3 regions of the Peribacillus sp. BM1 genome follow, and region 1 is predicted to be linked to each of the others. Evidence: riboswitches for the same ligand, from Rfam matches in the RefSeq annotation. Region 1 holds a riboswitch; each other region holds the start of a gene.
What was found. Region 1 has a riboswitch for preQ1 ahead of AC1MGI_RS07245 (QueT transporter family protein). Riboswitches for the same ligand answer to the same signal wherever they lie in the genome.
Positions count from the first base shown of each region.

Region 1 (4,595 bases):
GCTCATATCACGAAACGCATGTTTATTCTGGCAACAGAGCATTGGCTAATTATCCAATACTCTGTTGTGAATGATAATTAATTGGTAAACGCAAATGCACTTCAGTACCTTTTCCAAGCGTACTTTCAAAGGTGATATTCCCACGGTGCGTTTCAATGATCCGTGAACTAACAGTGAGTCCGAGACCCGTACCTTTTTCCTTCGATGAATAAAACGGTTCCCCAAGATGCTTGATTCGTTCCTCTTCTATACCTTGACCATTATCCTTGACATTAACAGTCACTTGATCACGGGCCATAGAAAACTCGATTGAAACCGATGTTGCTGACGCCTCAATCGAGTTCTTAATAATATTGATGAATACTTGCTTTAATTGGTTTGCTTCACATCGTATTATTGGGATGGACTCGTTTCCTTTTATTGAAATGGAAGTTCCGTTCAAGTTCGCTTCAGGTTTTAGTAATGTCACGACATCATTCATCAGTATCACGATGTTATGCTCACTAAACTTCATGTCCTGAGGTTTGGCAAGGACGAGCAATTCGCTAACAATCAAGTTAATTCGATCTAACTCACTTAACATAATGGAGTAGTAATGCTGATATTCTAATTCATTGGATTTTAACAGTTGTACGAAGCCAATTAAAGAAGTAAGTGGATTTCTGACTTCGTGAGCGACACTAGCTGCCAACTCCCCAACGACCGATAATTTTTCAGTTTTTCTCAGGATTTCTTCGGTTTCACGTATAAGCGTTACATCCTGCGCATAGCCGATGACACCGATAATTTGGTCATTTATTAGCATTGGAACGAGTGTAAAAGAAAGTAACACGGTCTCTTTGTGTTTTGTAAGAATGCAAATGTCTCCATGTGTAATCCCTGTTTTATTCTCAATGACTTCAGCCAATGATTGGTGCAATTTCTCTTTTTCATTTGAGTTTGCTAATACATCCATGATTGGAACACCGATGATATCGTCAGAACTCCAGTAAGTTACACTTTGAAAGCGCGGATTGATATTCGTAATTACTCCATCTATATCCATCATAAGCACAGGGTCAGGATTATAATCGAAGAGCGATTTATATTGCTGCTGACTTTGCAATAAATGCTGTTCAGCTTTAACCCGTTCCGTTATATCCCTTCCGATGACAACAAATGCTTTTCGTGATCCATCTTCATGAAAAAGAGGAACTTTTATCGTATCAAATGTTTTGTGATTCCCATCTGGCATTGGGATGATTTCTTCACACCGAGTAACTTTCCGGTTTACCCACGTTTCCTCATCTGAAATCTCACAATACTCTAATGCATCTTTATAAAAATCAGTGTATTGAGCTAATTCACTATCTTTTTTTCCTTTATAATCTACATGCTCTAGCTGAAATAATTCAAGTCCAAACTTATTGGCCTCAGTCCAACGTCCTTGTCCATCTTTGAAATTAACAAAATCAGCCATTGAATGGATCAAAGTTTGCAGGCGTTCTTGTTCCTCTTTTAATAACGTATAGCCTTTTCTCTTTTTTAGAAAAAAATAGAGGATAGCTGCAGTAATAACAATAAAGATAATCCCTTCGAATCTATGAACCATAAGCAATTTTTGATAGGGGACATTTGTAATAGTAAGATACCATTCTGTCAAAAATAGAATGGATAAGCCACAGAAAATGTATATGCATATAATTAATTTTGACATGGGAGCTCTCCTTTGTTTGATGCAAAGTTTAGGATGAAAAGCCTCATATTAAATTTTAACATATGGAGCAATTGATATGGGAGAAACGCAAGAAAAGTGAAGGGGGATTTTATTTGGTGAAGGCTAACTGGAGAGGGAAAAAGTAAAAGGACCGCCAAGTTGCTTTGGCAATCCTTTTGAAATTATAACAGCTTATTAAAATTTATACGTTTATGAATCGCATAAATTACTGGAATTCCAACTAACATGACAGCAAATTCACCTACAGCTGTTGTGAACCATGTGAATAGGAATGGGAAGTTTAATGCGAGATTCAGCTCAAGAGCAATCATAAACATTGTGAACGTAAACACAAGTGTATTCACCATCATTAACGCCAGTTTGTTTTTGATATATCGTCCAGCAAAGATGGTAATCAATAACGAAAGCACAGATTGACCGACTCCAAAAACTAAATCATACGGCACCATCGGTGAAAATAGTAGATTCGTTAAAAAGACTCCCATTACAATTCCATAAAAATACTTCTTATTGAATACGATTAAATGATTAAACATTTCTGATACTCGAAATTGAATATTAGTAAATCCAAATGGTTGAATCAAAAATGACACTGCAATATACAAAGCAGCTAAAATCGCATTAACGACTAGCGTTTTAGTTTTCATACATATCTCTCCCTAGTTTTTTTTCGTGGGATGGTTGCGAACCACGTAATCTAAGTTTTGCACTCGACTATCAATAGTACATTAGTTGGGTAGGATGCGTCAATGGGGATATTCGGAAGTAAAGGATAGGGATAGCATATCAGTCATTCGAGTTGCCTTACTGTTGTAAGGTGTGTATCCTTTAAATAAATTTGAAGCTGAGAGGATGAGTTTGGTTGGCAATGAAAAGGTAAGAGCCCATTTTAAAAAGTATGATCGCAAGGATGATGTGATGGAATTCGAAACATCAAGCGCAACAGTGGATGAGGCAGCGGCAACGATTCAAGTTATTCCCGCACGTATCGCTAAAACGATATTGTTTTGAGGAGAAGGAGACAATGCACTATTAATTGTAGCGGCAGGTGATGCAAAGATTGATAATAAAAAATTCAAGAATCTATTTGGGTTTAAAGCAAGAATGCTTCCACCAGAAGAAGTTTTTTTGCAAACCGGTCACGAAATCGGCATCCTCTTTTATTTATATCGAAATGGGGACCTGTTCAAGAATAGTTCTGCCTTCTTCCAAAGAGAGAAAAGCTACATAAGAATAAGCCATTTCGCTATTTTTCGTCATTGAATGGGGAAAAATATATAAATTTACAATGAAAACGCTTTTATTTTCAGAAAATACAGTGTAGAATGGTGGAGAATAAACTGCAATTTGAATAGATAGATTGATAGGGGGACGTTTAAGAGAAACGAATCTACTTATTTATTCATTTGTGCAAACGGTTTCACTGGTTGTTTTTGTGAGAAATACATGAAAAAGGGGATGGGTTCATTGAAATTGAAGAAGGTAACAGGCATTGCCTCAGCAGTATTAGCGTCATCGTTATTCTTAGCAGGGTGCTCTTCATCCGATAAAGCCTCTGGGGATCAGATTACATTAGACGTTTTCCAATTTAAAGTAGAATTCAAGAATCAATTTGAAGAATTGGCGAAGGCTTATGAAGAAGAGAACCCTGATGTGAAGATTAAGATCTCTACAGTAGGGGGCGGAAATGATTATAAGCAATCTTTAATTACGAAGTTTACTTCTAAAGAAGAGCCGGCCATATTCAATGTCGGAGGGCCAACGGATGTTGAACAATTTGGCGATCGCTTGACAGATTTAAGCGACACAAAGGCAGCAAAAGCAGCTTTGGATGGGACACTTGATGGAGTAACTTTAGATGGTAAAGTACTTGGCTTACCATTTAACCAAGAGGGGTACGGATTTATTTATAACAAACGTATTTTTAAAGAAGCTGGCATTAACGCAAAAGAGCTTACCTCTTATGAAGCGTTGAACGAAGCGGTTGAAAAATTGGATGCTAAAAAGAAAGATTTGAAAATCAAAGCGGTATTCGCTTTCCCTGTTAAGGAAAAATGGGTAACAGGTAACCACCTTTCCAACGTTTTCTTAGCTTCCGAATTTGGTGGAAACGTAATGACTGCCTATGAATCTCCAACCGTTGCTTTTACAAAAGGTGATCAGTTGAAGCAAATGATCGATCTACAAAATGAGTTTTCTGTACAGCCGACAACAAGCCTTGATTATTCCCAACAAGTGGAGGAACTTTTCTCACTTGAACAAGTAGCCATCATTCAGCAAGGTAACTGGGTGTATAACACCGTCTTAGACATGGATCCAGAGCTAGCAGAAAAGAATATTGGTATCATTCCAATTCCTGTAAATGGTGAAGCAAAAATGCCGGTCGGCGTACCGAATTATTGGGCGGTTAACAATAAGGTAGATGACGCAGTAGCAGAAGAAGCAAAGAAATTCCTAGATTGGATGTACACTTCTGATACTGGTAAACAAGCAGTGTTAAAAGACTTTAAATTTATTCCTGCTTATGAAGGATATGATTCTTCGAAAATCGCAGATCCGTTATCAAAAGAAATCTATGAGTATTCTGCAGAAGGAAAGACAATTGGCTGGACATTTCAAGGTTCACCGGTTGGTTGGAATGAGGACCAATTCGGAGCAAGCGTACAAGCTTACGTATTGGGAGAAATGACGTGGGATGAATTGGTTCAAAAGAATATTAAAGCCTGGGAAGATATTCGAAGCGGTAAATGATTAAGCGGTTTGCTAAATCCTAACAGGAAAAAGTGAAGCTTTACCAAAGTGGGTATTCGAGTAATTTGGCAAACAATTCAGTGGTGGAGCGGACATTCGACCAAGTAATTAAATGCGGATGGGCTGC
Region 1 is NZ_CM155259.1:1,484,689-1,489,283, forward strand. Features, by position in the region: gene AC1MGI_RS07240 (PAS domain S-box protein) at 50-1,696, opposite strand; gene AC1MGI_RS07245 (QueT transporter family protein) at 1,879-2,364, opposite strand; PreQ1 riboswitch class I at 2,371-2,415, opposite strand; partial or broken gene AC1MGI_RS07250 (YbaK/EbsC family protein) at 2,570-2,869, shown strand; gene AC1MGI_RS07255 (ABC transporter substrate-binding protein) at 3,176-4,468, shown strand.

Region 2 (4,595 bases), 350 kb from region 1:
GCTGATACGATTCGTTACTACGAACGTATCGGCTTAATACCACCAGTAAAAAGAAATAAGAATGGTGCACGTGATTTTGACGATGAAGATATCCGCTGGATTGAGTTTTCTCGGCATATGCGTGAAGCAGGGTTATCCATTGAAGCACTAATCGAATACATTGGGTTGTTCAAAGATGGTGACGATACTACGATCCCAGCTCGTGTGGGAATTTTATGTGACGAACGCGACGAACTAAAAAAACGTATTGATATGATGCAAAGTGCACTTAATCGTTTGAATTATAAAATCGATAACTATGAAAGTCATGTTGTTCCAGCTGAAAAAGGACTTCGTGAATTTGATGAATGAAAGTTGCACACAAAAATTTATTTTCGATGTTTCTACATATATGCGAAACGGAGTGGGAAATAAGTGAAAATTTTGATTTTAGGTGCAGCTGGTCAAGTTTCTCGTATGTTAACTAACCGCTTGCTCAATGAAATAGATGCAGAAATCACTCTATATGCGAGACACGCCAATTCTCGTTTAAAAGCCGCAAGTAAACGAGTAGAAATTATTGATGGTGACTTCAATGATAAAGCAAAACTAGTCGAAGCAATGTCTGGCGTTGATGTTGTTTATTTAAATGATATGCGTAACGCAAAAGCAACACAATCTATTGTTTCGGCAATGGATGAAGCTGGTGTAAAACATCTGATTGGTGCAACAGTCTTAGGTATTTATGATGAAGTCGCTGGTGCATTTGGCCGCTGGAATGATGCAATGGTCGGATCTAGCGTAGCATTATACAAATCTGCAGCGAAGGTAGTCGAAGACTCTGACCTAGATTACACACTACTTCGTTTAACTTGGCTTTATAACCAAGAGGGTAACGAAGATTATGAACTGACTATAAAAGGGGAACCATTTATTGGCGCACAGGTTACACGACAGGCTGTAGCGCGTTTGATCATGGATTTACTTGCTGATAATACGAAATATATTGGCAAAAGTTTAGGAGTCAGTGAACCCAATACAGATTTTGAAAAACCGTCCTTCTATTAGTATTTCTCAATAAAAGGGGAGATCTACTATGGAAGAAAAAGTAATAGCTGGACGTGACCGGTTTGAGGAATGCGTACAAAATTAAACTATGATGTTTTATTCGGGCAAGTATGAGGTGGGAAGAAGAATTAACTCCAGAAGTTTGATTACATAACTGCGCTCATAACTTCAGGTGTATTTTAACAATTACTAACTCATCTCGAAAGGGAAAGAAAATGACTTACAAAAGATGAAATTATCGAAATGACCACTCTTCTAGCATTTTATGAAGATTAGCCAAAAGCTAAATCTTCTTTTGCGAGTGTTTTCTAAAGTATACGGTACATAAAACAGAGGAGGCTATATTATGGAATATGTAAAGTTCGGTAATACTGGTATGGATGTTTCTCGTATTTGCTTAGGAGCGATGGGGTTCGGGGATACTGAAAAATGGACCCACAAATGGGTTTTAGATGAAGAACGTAGTCGTCCAGTCATCAAAAAAGCTCTCGATTTAGAGATTAATTTCTTTGATACTGCGAATATCTATTCAATGGGCGAAAGTGAAAAAATTCTCGGACGGGCATTGAAGGACTATGCTAAACGTGACGATATTGTTCTTGCAACAAAAGTTCACCAAACAATGCGTCCAGGTCGTCCTAATAGTGGCGGATTATCTCGTAAAGAAATTATGAGCGAAATCGATCAAAGTTTAAAGCGCTTGGAAACAGATTATGTAGATTTATACATTATTCACCGCTGGGATTATGACACACCAATTGAAGAAACTATGGAAGCTCTTCATGATGTCGTTAAATCAGGAAAATCTCGTTACATTGGTGCGAGTGCTATGTACGCTTGGCAATTTCAAAAAGCGCAACGTGTAGCAGAACGTAATGGCTGGACTAAATTTGTATCCATGCAAAACCACTACAATATGATTTACCGTGAAGAAGAGCGTGAAATGATTCCGTTCTGTCGTGATGAAAACATTGCGATTACACCATATGGCCCACTCGCTTCAGGTCGTTTGACTCGTGATTGGTCTGAAACTACTCTTCGTTCTGAAACAGACATGGTTCAACATTCAAAATATGATAGTATGATGAAAGCTGATCAAGGAATTGTAGAACGTTTGGCTGAAGTAGCAAACAATCATGGTGTTACTCGTGATAAGATTGCGTTAGCATGGCTTCTTAACAAGGATCAAGTTGTTGCGCCAATCATCGGTGCCCAAAAAGAAAGTCATCTTGAAAGTGCCGTAGCTGCACTTAATATTCAGTTGACTCCTGATGAGATGAATTATTTAGAAGAGTTATACATTCCCCACCCAGTAGTAGGGGCTCTTCCAAAACCAAAATTCAATAAATAAAGGGATAATAATATGTACCAAAATATGCATTTTTTATTTTTAGTTTGAAGATCTACTGATTTTAGTCTAAAATGAACTGATGTAAATATAAATCCGTTTAATTACGGTAGAGGTTTCTAGCTACCCTCTCTAAAAAACTAAGGAAAACAGCACTGCTTTCTTAGTAGTGCTGTTTTTCTGTCGAAAAGGGGATTTTTTTAATGAAGCAAGAGAAGGCAGTAGTCGTTTTTAGTGGTGGTCAGGATAGTACGACTTGTTTATTCTGGGCGATGAAGCAGTTTAAAGAAGTCGAGGCAGTTACGTTTGATTATAATCAGCGCCATCGGTTAGAGATTGATTGTGCCAAGCAGATTGCAGATGAACTTGGCATTAAACATCATATTCTGGATATGTCGCTGCTCAATCAATTGGCGCCGAATGCGTTAACGCGTGATGACATTGCTGTAAGTGAGGGCGAAGAAGGAGAGCTTCCTTCTACGTTTGTTCCGGGGAGAAATTTGTTGTTCTTATCCTTTGCTGGGGTACTTGCCAGCCAAGTTGGTGCAAAGCATATTATTACCGGTGTTTGTGAAACAGACTTTAGCGGCTATCCGGACTGCCGAGATATTTTCATAAAGTCGTTAAATGTCACGCTGAATCTATCGATGGATCAGCCATTTGTGATTCATACACCGCTTATGTGGATGAATAAGGCGGAGGCCTGGGGCATGGCGGATGAGTTAGGTGCTTTGGAATTTGTTCGCAATAAGACATTAACCTGTTATAACGGAATCATGGCAGATGGTTGCGGGGAATGTCCGGCATGTAAATTGCGTCAAAAAGGTCTTGATGACTACTTGAGTCAGAAGGGGCAGAAATGATGTATGGATTTCGTATTGTAGATAAATTACAAAAGATCAATGAAGATATTAAATCCGATCAATTAAAATATCATACCAAACGAGTACTTGTTAGTAAGGAATTTACCTTTGATGCGGCTCATCATTTACATTGCTATGAAGGAAAATGTAAAAACCTTCATGGCCATACGTATCGCGTTATTTTTGGACTTAGTGGTTTTATCGATGATCGTGGTTTGCTCATTGATTTTGGTGACATTAAAGAAATTTGGAAAAATGAGATTGAAATTTTTCTTGATCATAAATATTTAAACGAGACGTTACCTTTAATGAATACAACGGCTGAGAATATGGTTGTTTGGATTTATGAAAAAATGGTGGAAGCATTAAAAAATAGACAAGAACAATATGATGGAGCAAGAGTTGAATTTGTCCGTCTTTATGAAACACCGACAAGCTATGCCGAGGCAAAAAGGGAGTGGATGGAAGTTGAGTAAAATTCCTGTGATGGAAATATTCGGTCCAACCATTCAAGGGGAAGGCATGGTCATCGGTCAAAAGACGATGTTTGTCAGAACGGCGGGCTGTGATTATTCTTGCTCATGGTGTGACTCGTCATTTACATGGGATGGATCCGGTAAACATCTCATTAAGCAAATGGAGCCTGACGAAATTTTGCAGCAGTTAAGAGAACTTGGCGGAGACGGATTTTCTCATGTGACCATTTCAGGTGGAAACCCCGCTCTGTTGAAGAATCTTGCTGGATTTGTCCAATTATTAAAGCAAGAAAACATGAAGACCTGTCTGGAAACGCAAGGCTCGAAGTGGCAAGATTGGATGCTTTCAATCGATGAGTTGACGATCTCGCCGAAGCCACCTAGTTCAGGGATGAAAACGAACTTTGACTCACTTGATATGATCTTCAATAAGCTCATGTCAGACGATTTTTCAGGAAATGTGAGTTTAAAGGTCGTTGTATTCAATGATGCTGATTTTGACTATGCAAAGGAAATTCATAGAAGATACCCTGGCATTCCTTTTTATATGCAGGTGGGAAATGATGATACGAAGACTGTAAATGACGCAGCGTTAATTACTCATTTGCTGAAAAGATACGAAGAGTTAATCGAACAAGTGATACAAGATGAAGAGTTAAAAGAAGTTAAAGTACTCCCTCAACTCCATGCATTAGTATGGGGGAATAAACGAGGGGTGTAAGAGAAGAGGAGTATCGATGATCAGAATTTTACTATATTTAATTGCCATTGTAACAGCCAACGTTGTGACGGCTTCTTTTGCACCGTTATCGATCGGTGTGTTTATTGTGCCAATGGGAACACTGTTTATCGGGGCAACTT
Region 2 is NZ_CM155259.1:1,829,906-1,834,500, forward strand. Features, by position in the region: partial or broken gene AC1MGI_RS08775 (MerR family transcriptional regulator) at 1-351, shown strand, start outside; gene AC1MGI_RS08780 (NAD(P)H-binding protein) at 457-1,047, shown strand; gene AC1MGI_RS08785 (aldo/keto reductase) at 1,394-2,398, shown strand; PreQ1 riboswitch class I at 2,502-2,545, shown strand; gene queC (7-cyano-7-deazaguanine synthase QueC) at 2,599-3,258, shown strand; gene queD (6-carboxytetrahydropterin synthase QueD) at 3,258-3,734, shown strand; gene queE (7-carboxy-7-deazaguanine synthase QueE) at 3,727-4,455, shown strand; gene AC1MGI_RS08805 (VUT family protein) at 4,475-4,595, shown strand, end outside.
Region 2: linked by a shared signal. The riboswitch ahead of queC (7-cyano-7-deazaguanine synthase QueC) and the one ahead of AC1MGI_RS07245 (QueT transporter family protein) in region 1 are both predicted to bind preQ1.

Region 3 (4,595 bases), 520 kb from region 1:
AAAAGAGCCGAGAAGTTCGAGGAGCGCATGGAGTAATACGTGAGGACCTTAGAGACAGAACTTTGAAGCAATTCGCAAGCTTTTTTACCGGACTTTTTGAACTACCTCTATAAAGAGTATTTCTCTAAATTAGTATTTCAACCATTTAATTGTTGGAGCCTCGAGGACTTTTAGATACCAAAAGGGGGTAGCCAGACTTAGTCAGTTTGGCTACTCCCTTTGACTCTTATGCAAAAGAATTGAATGGTGGTTTAAAGGATAGGACTTTACGAGTAAACCTGAAAAAGATTGCTAGCTGAGCATAATGAGGAATCTGACAACATAATTCCTCTCTTTTAACCTGCATACTTTAAGCACCTTTTTACTTGTATATCCCCCCTGAATCGATTCCAAGTCTCAACTTGGATAAAACGTAGAGAGAAAATAGCGAGAGACAAATCAAGTGCCCAATAAAAAGGCTATCCGGAAGGGGGGATACCGGGGAGAACAAGAATAAAAAATTAGGAGACTGTAAAACTCAACTTACTAATTAAATAAAAATTTTTATGCAATACGATCTTCCTTGTGAATGTCATTAGGTTCGCTTTTATAATAGTATTTTCCTTTTGTGAAAATTGCTATAATGACTGTAAGTATAGCTGCTAGAATCGCCGCAAAGAAGGCTGCAGTACTTTGTAAGAACGCTCCCATATATCCTGATGCTGCTATTGTCCCTAGGCCGCTTGCAATTAGTAAAGATACGACTCCAACGGGATTCCATTTATATAAATACCTCTGCCGTGCCTCATAATAACCAGGTCCAATTTTCAGTAATTTTTTCACAACCATGGCGTCAGTGACTAATATGGCAGCCCAAGCCAATAAAAAGACTCCCTGGAATGTCATAGCTGTATCCAAATGATCCACTATGTCAAATAGCATTAAAATGATCGCGGATATACCTGATACAATAACCCAGAATCGTCTGCCAGGTGTAAATTTAAAGATGTTTTCGAAGAAGTTAGACAATGATAAGGAACTGCTATATATATTTGTCACATTAATTCTCAATTGGGTTAGCATGGTGAATAATGCTCCTCCAATACCAAGAAGCAGTACGATGTAAACCCCTGGATTTGGTTCGCCCAGACGAACACCAAACCATATGCCAAGACCACCCATGACACCAAAACAGAAAATCTGTGGAATAAATCCAATCGCAACCGATCCTACTTTGATATCTTTTGGTTTAAGGAAACGGGCATAGTCCGAAGCAAGAAGGGCCGTCAAACCCATGATCCCGTGGTGCATGCCGATACAAAGCAATAAAGCTTTACCCCCGACTTGAACGCCATCCGGCATATATGTCCAAAAACTCCCTTCATATACTGACGGTGTGTAAATGGATACAATGATTGCGGTTACCAAAAAAACAGCAAAAATAGGTAAAGACCACTTTTGTAATTTATCCAATTGTTTTATACCAAACCAATTCAAAGGGATAACGATTGTTCCGAAGAGAACGATTAGCACCCATTGTGGAATGACCGGGAAGAAGGTATGAATGGCTGAAACTAAAATCAAGCCTTCAAACGCACAATACATAATGAAGTTTGTTGCATAAATGAACGAGGTTAATGATGCGCCTATATAGCCAAATCCGCCCCCTCTGGATAATAAATTGACGTTCATACCGGATTTTGCTGAAAGATAAGCAATGAATGTTCCGAGTATACCGGCTACGATTATCGCATATATGGAGGATATAATGGCATTAATGGCTCCGAATTTAAGCGCCATAACGCTTCCCATTTGAAAATAAAAAATGGCTGTTGCTATACCAAAGGTAATATTTGTAATACTTAACCAACCCATATTCCTTTGTTGCCGTGGCACTCTATCTAATGAATAATCATCTTTCATTTCTTCTTTCACTTTGTGATCTGTTACATTGACAGATCTCATACGTATCCACTCCTTTTTGTGTATTATTTCACAAATTAGTTTCTGGCTGCTATGCACAGATTCATCATCTCGCTACATTCTATATTCAATATATCAATATAACTAGGAAATTATCAAACGTCATTATTGCGGTTGCTTGGTGTTTAGACTACTAAAAGTCCGCTACATCTACCAATTCCTCCTTATATCATAGGATTTGTAGCATATACTACATAATCGATGGAATATTGATGCTATCTTCAGACTCATTAGAATTGAAAATAGCATTTGCACTTTTGTAGAAACGTGTGTTATGAATTTCCAGAAACTTTCTTTGAGCATATTAACTATGTTGTACACCCGCCTTCTATAATAAAACGATATAAAGTTCAACTAATTGGGCCTTTACGGGCAGTTATCCTCACCTAGGTTTTCTCGTTCCGACTCATAATCTTGAGGTGGGGGTTTTACTGCCCGTTAATCTGCGATAAAGTTTCAATTGACGTTTTGCCAAGTGTTCTTTATGATATGAAAGAGAATTCCCGTACGTAAGCGGGAGAGGTTCATAGCTGATACCCTCTATAAAAAACTATGGATACATGGGAATTTACCATGTCCATACTGGGCATGGTTTTTTATGTTTTATCCTTTTAGTTGCAATAGAATGATTAGCGAAGCTCTCTTTTAAAACAGTGTCGGGAAACCATTTACAAGGGGGATTTTTTTATGTCTGGCCGAAGCAATGAAGAAGGTTTAAAGGATTTGACATTATTAGGTAATCAACATACACAATATTCATTTGATTATGCCCCGGAGGTATTAGAGGCAGTAGATAATCTTCATTCGAATCGTGATTACTTCGTGAAATTTAATTGTCCGGAGTTTACTAGTTTATGCCCACTGACACACCAGCCTGATTTTGCAACGATGTATATTTCTTACGTTCCAGATCAAAAAATTGTCGAGAGTAAATCGCTAAAATTATATCTTTTTAGTTTTCGTAATCATGGTGATTTCCATGAAGATTGCGTTAACATTATTATGAACGATCTAATAAAATTACTTGACCCAAGGTATATTGAAGTTTGGGGGAAATTTACACCACGTGGTGGAATTTCCATCGATCCATGGTGCAATTATGGGAAACCAGGTACCAAGTACGAAGAGATGGCGAACTTCCGTTTGATGAATCATGATCTTTATCCTGAAAAAGTCGACAATCGTTAAGTGAAGAAACAAGACAAGAGGATACAGAAGTTTCATTTCAAAATCATAGACCTCTTGTGAATCTATAGTTTTTAAAATAATAATGGAAAAACGGAAATTCTACTAGTAGAATTTCCGTTTTTTTTATTTTTTTAATAGTAAATACATAAAATAAGGAGCGCCGATTAACGAGACCATGATACCTGCAGGAATACCATCAGGGTCGACTATATTACGACCGATAGTATCAGCGAGTAATAATAACCAACCGCCCATGAGAATAGAAACTGGGATAAATAATTGATTTCGTGGGCCGACTAATGCTTTGGCAATATGTGGAGCCATAAGGCCAATAAAAGCAATTCCACCTGTAACAGAAACGGCAGAAGCAGCTAAAGCAACGGCTGTTAAAAGCAATACGATACGTTCTTTTTCGATAGAAACACCAACACCGATTGCCACTGGCTCACTTAATCCAAGGATATTCAAACGATTTGCTTTGTATAAAGTAAATGGAATGAGAATGACTAACCACGGAAGCATAGCCAAAATGAAAGGCCAATCCGTTCCCCAAATATTTCCGGCTAACCATTTCGTAATAAAATCGACTTTTTCTCGTTCTGAAGCTGATATAAGTACAATCATTGCTCCGGAAAGAGCCATGGATAAACCAACTCCGACTAATACGAACCTCGTTGGTTGCAAACCTACCTTGCGATTATATGACAAGATGTATAGGAAGAAGGCTGTTAGTAATGCACCAGCAAACCCGACTAATGGTAGCATATACACAAATGAACCAACATCTATTGAAAAAAATAAAAAATAAATCGTGATTGCCAAACCTGCTCCAGAGTTAATTCCTATAATGCCGGGGTCAGCTAAATCATTTCGAGTGACTCCTTGTAAAATAGCACCAGATAAAGCAAGTGCCATACCTGCTAATAATGTAATAAAAATTCGAGGGAGCCGAATAGAAAATAGAACAAATTCCTCTTTAAATGTGCCTTGACCTATTATGGTTGGAATAAGGCGATCATAGGAAAGAGAGGCGTAGCCTAACCCCATTCCTATTATGGTCGTTATTAAAATCAATAATAGGAAAATGCATAAAATTATTCTTTGTTTTTTGACTAACGCTGGCTGAATCATGAGAAAGCCTTGCCCCCTTTATGAACGATAAATAGGAAGAAAGGTAAACCTATTATTGAAACGATGGCAAATACAGGTGTTTCATAAGGAGAATACAAAGTTCGTCCAAGTGTATCAGCCAGAAGCATAAAAGAAGCTCCTAGAATGGCTGACATGGGGATAATATAGCGATAATCTGTGCCAATTATTGCCCGAGCAATATGTGGGATCATTAAGCCGATAAAGGCCATATTTCCAACTAGCGCAACAGAAGCACCAGCAAGAAGAATAATGACAATAAAAAGAATAACTTTTATTTGTGTTGTTTTTTGACC
Region 3 is NZ_CM155259.1:964,011-968,605, reverse strand. Features, by position in the region: gene AC1MGI_RS04650 (purine-cytosine permease family protein) at 544-1,944, opposite strand; PreQ1 riboswitch class I at 2,476-2,522, shown strand; gene queF (preQ(1) synthase) at 2,650-3,150, shown strand; gene AC1MGI_RS04640 (FecCD family ABC transporter permease) at 3,274-4,281, opposite strand; gene AC1MGI_RS04635 (FecCD family ABC transporter permease) at 4,278-4,595, opposite strand, start outside.
Region 3: linked by a shared signal. The riboswitch ahead of queF (preQ(1) synthase) and the one ahead of AC1MGI_RS07245 (QueT transporter family protein) in region 1 are both predicted to bind preQ1.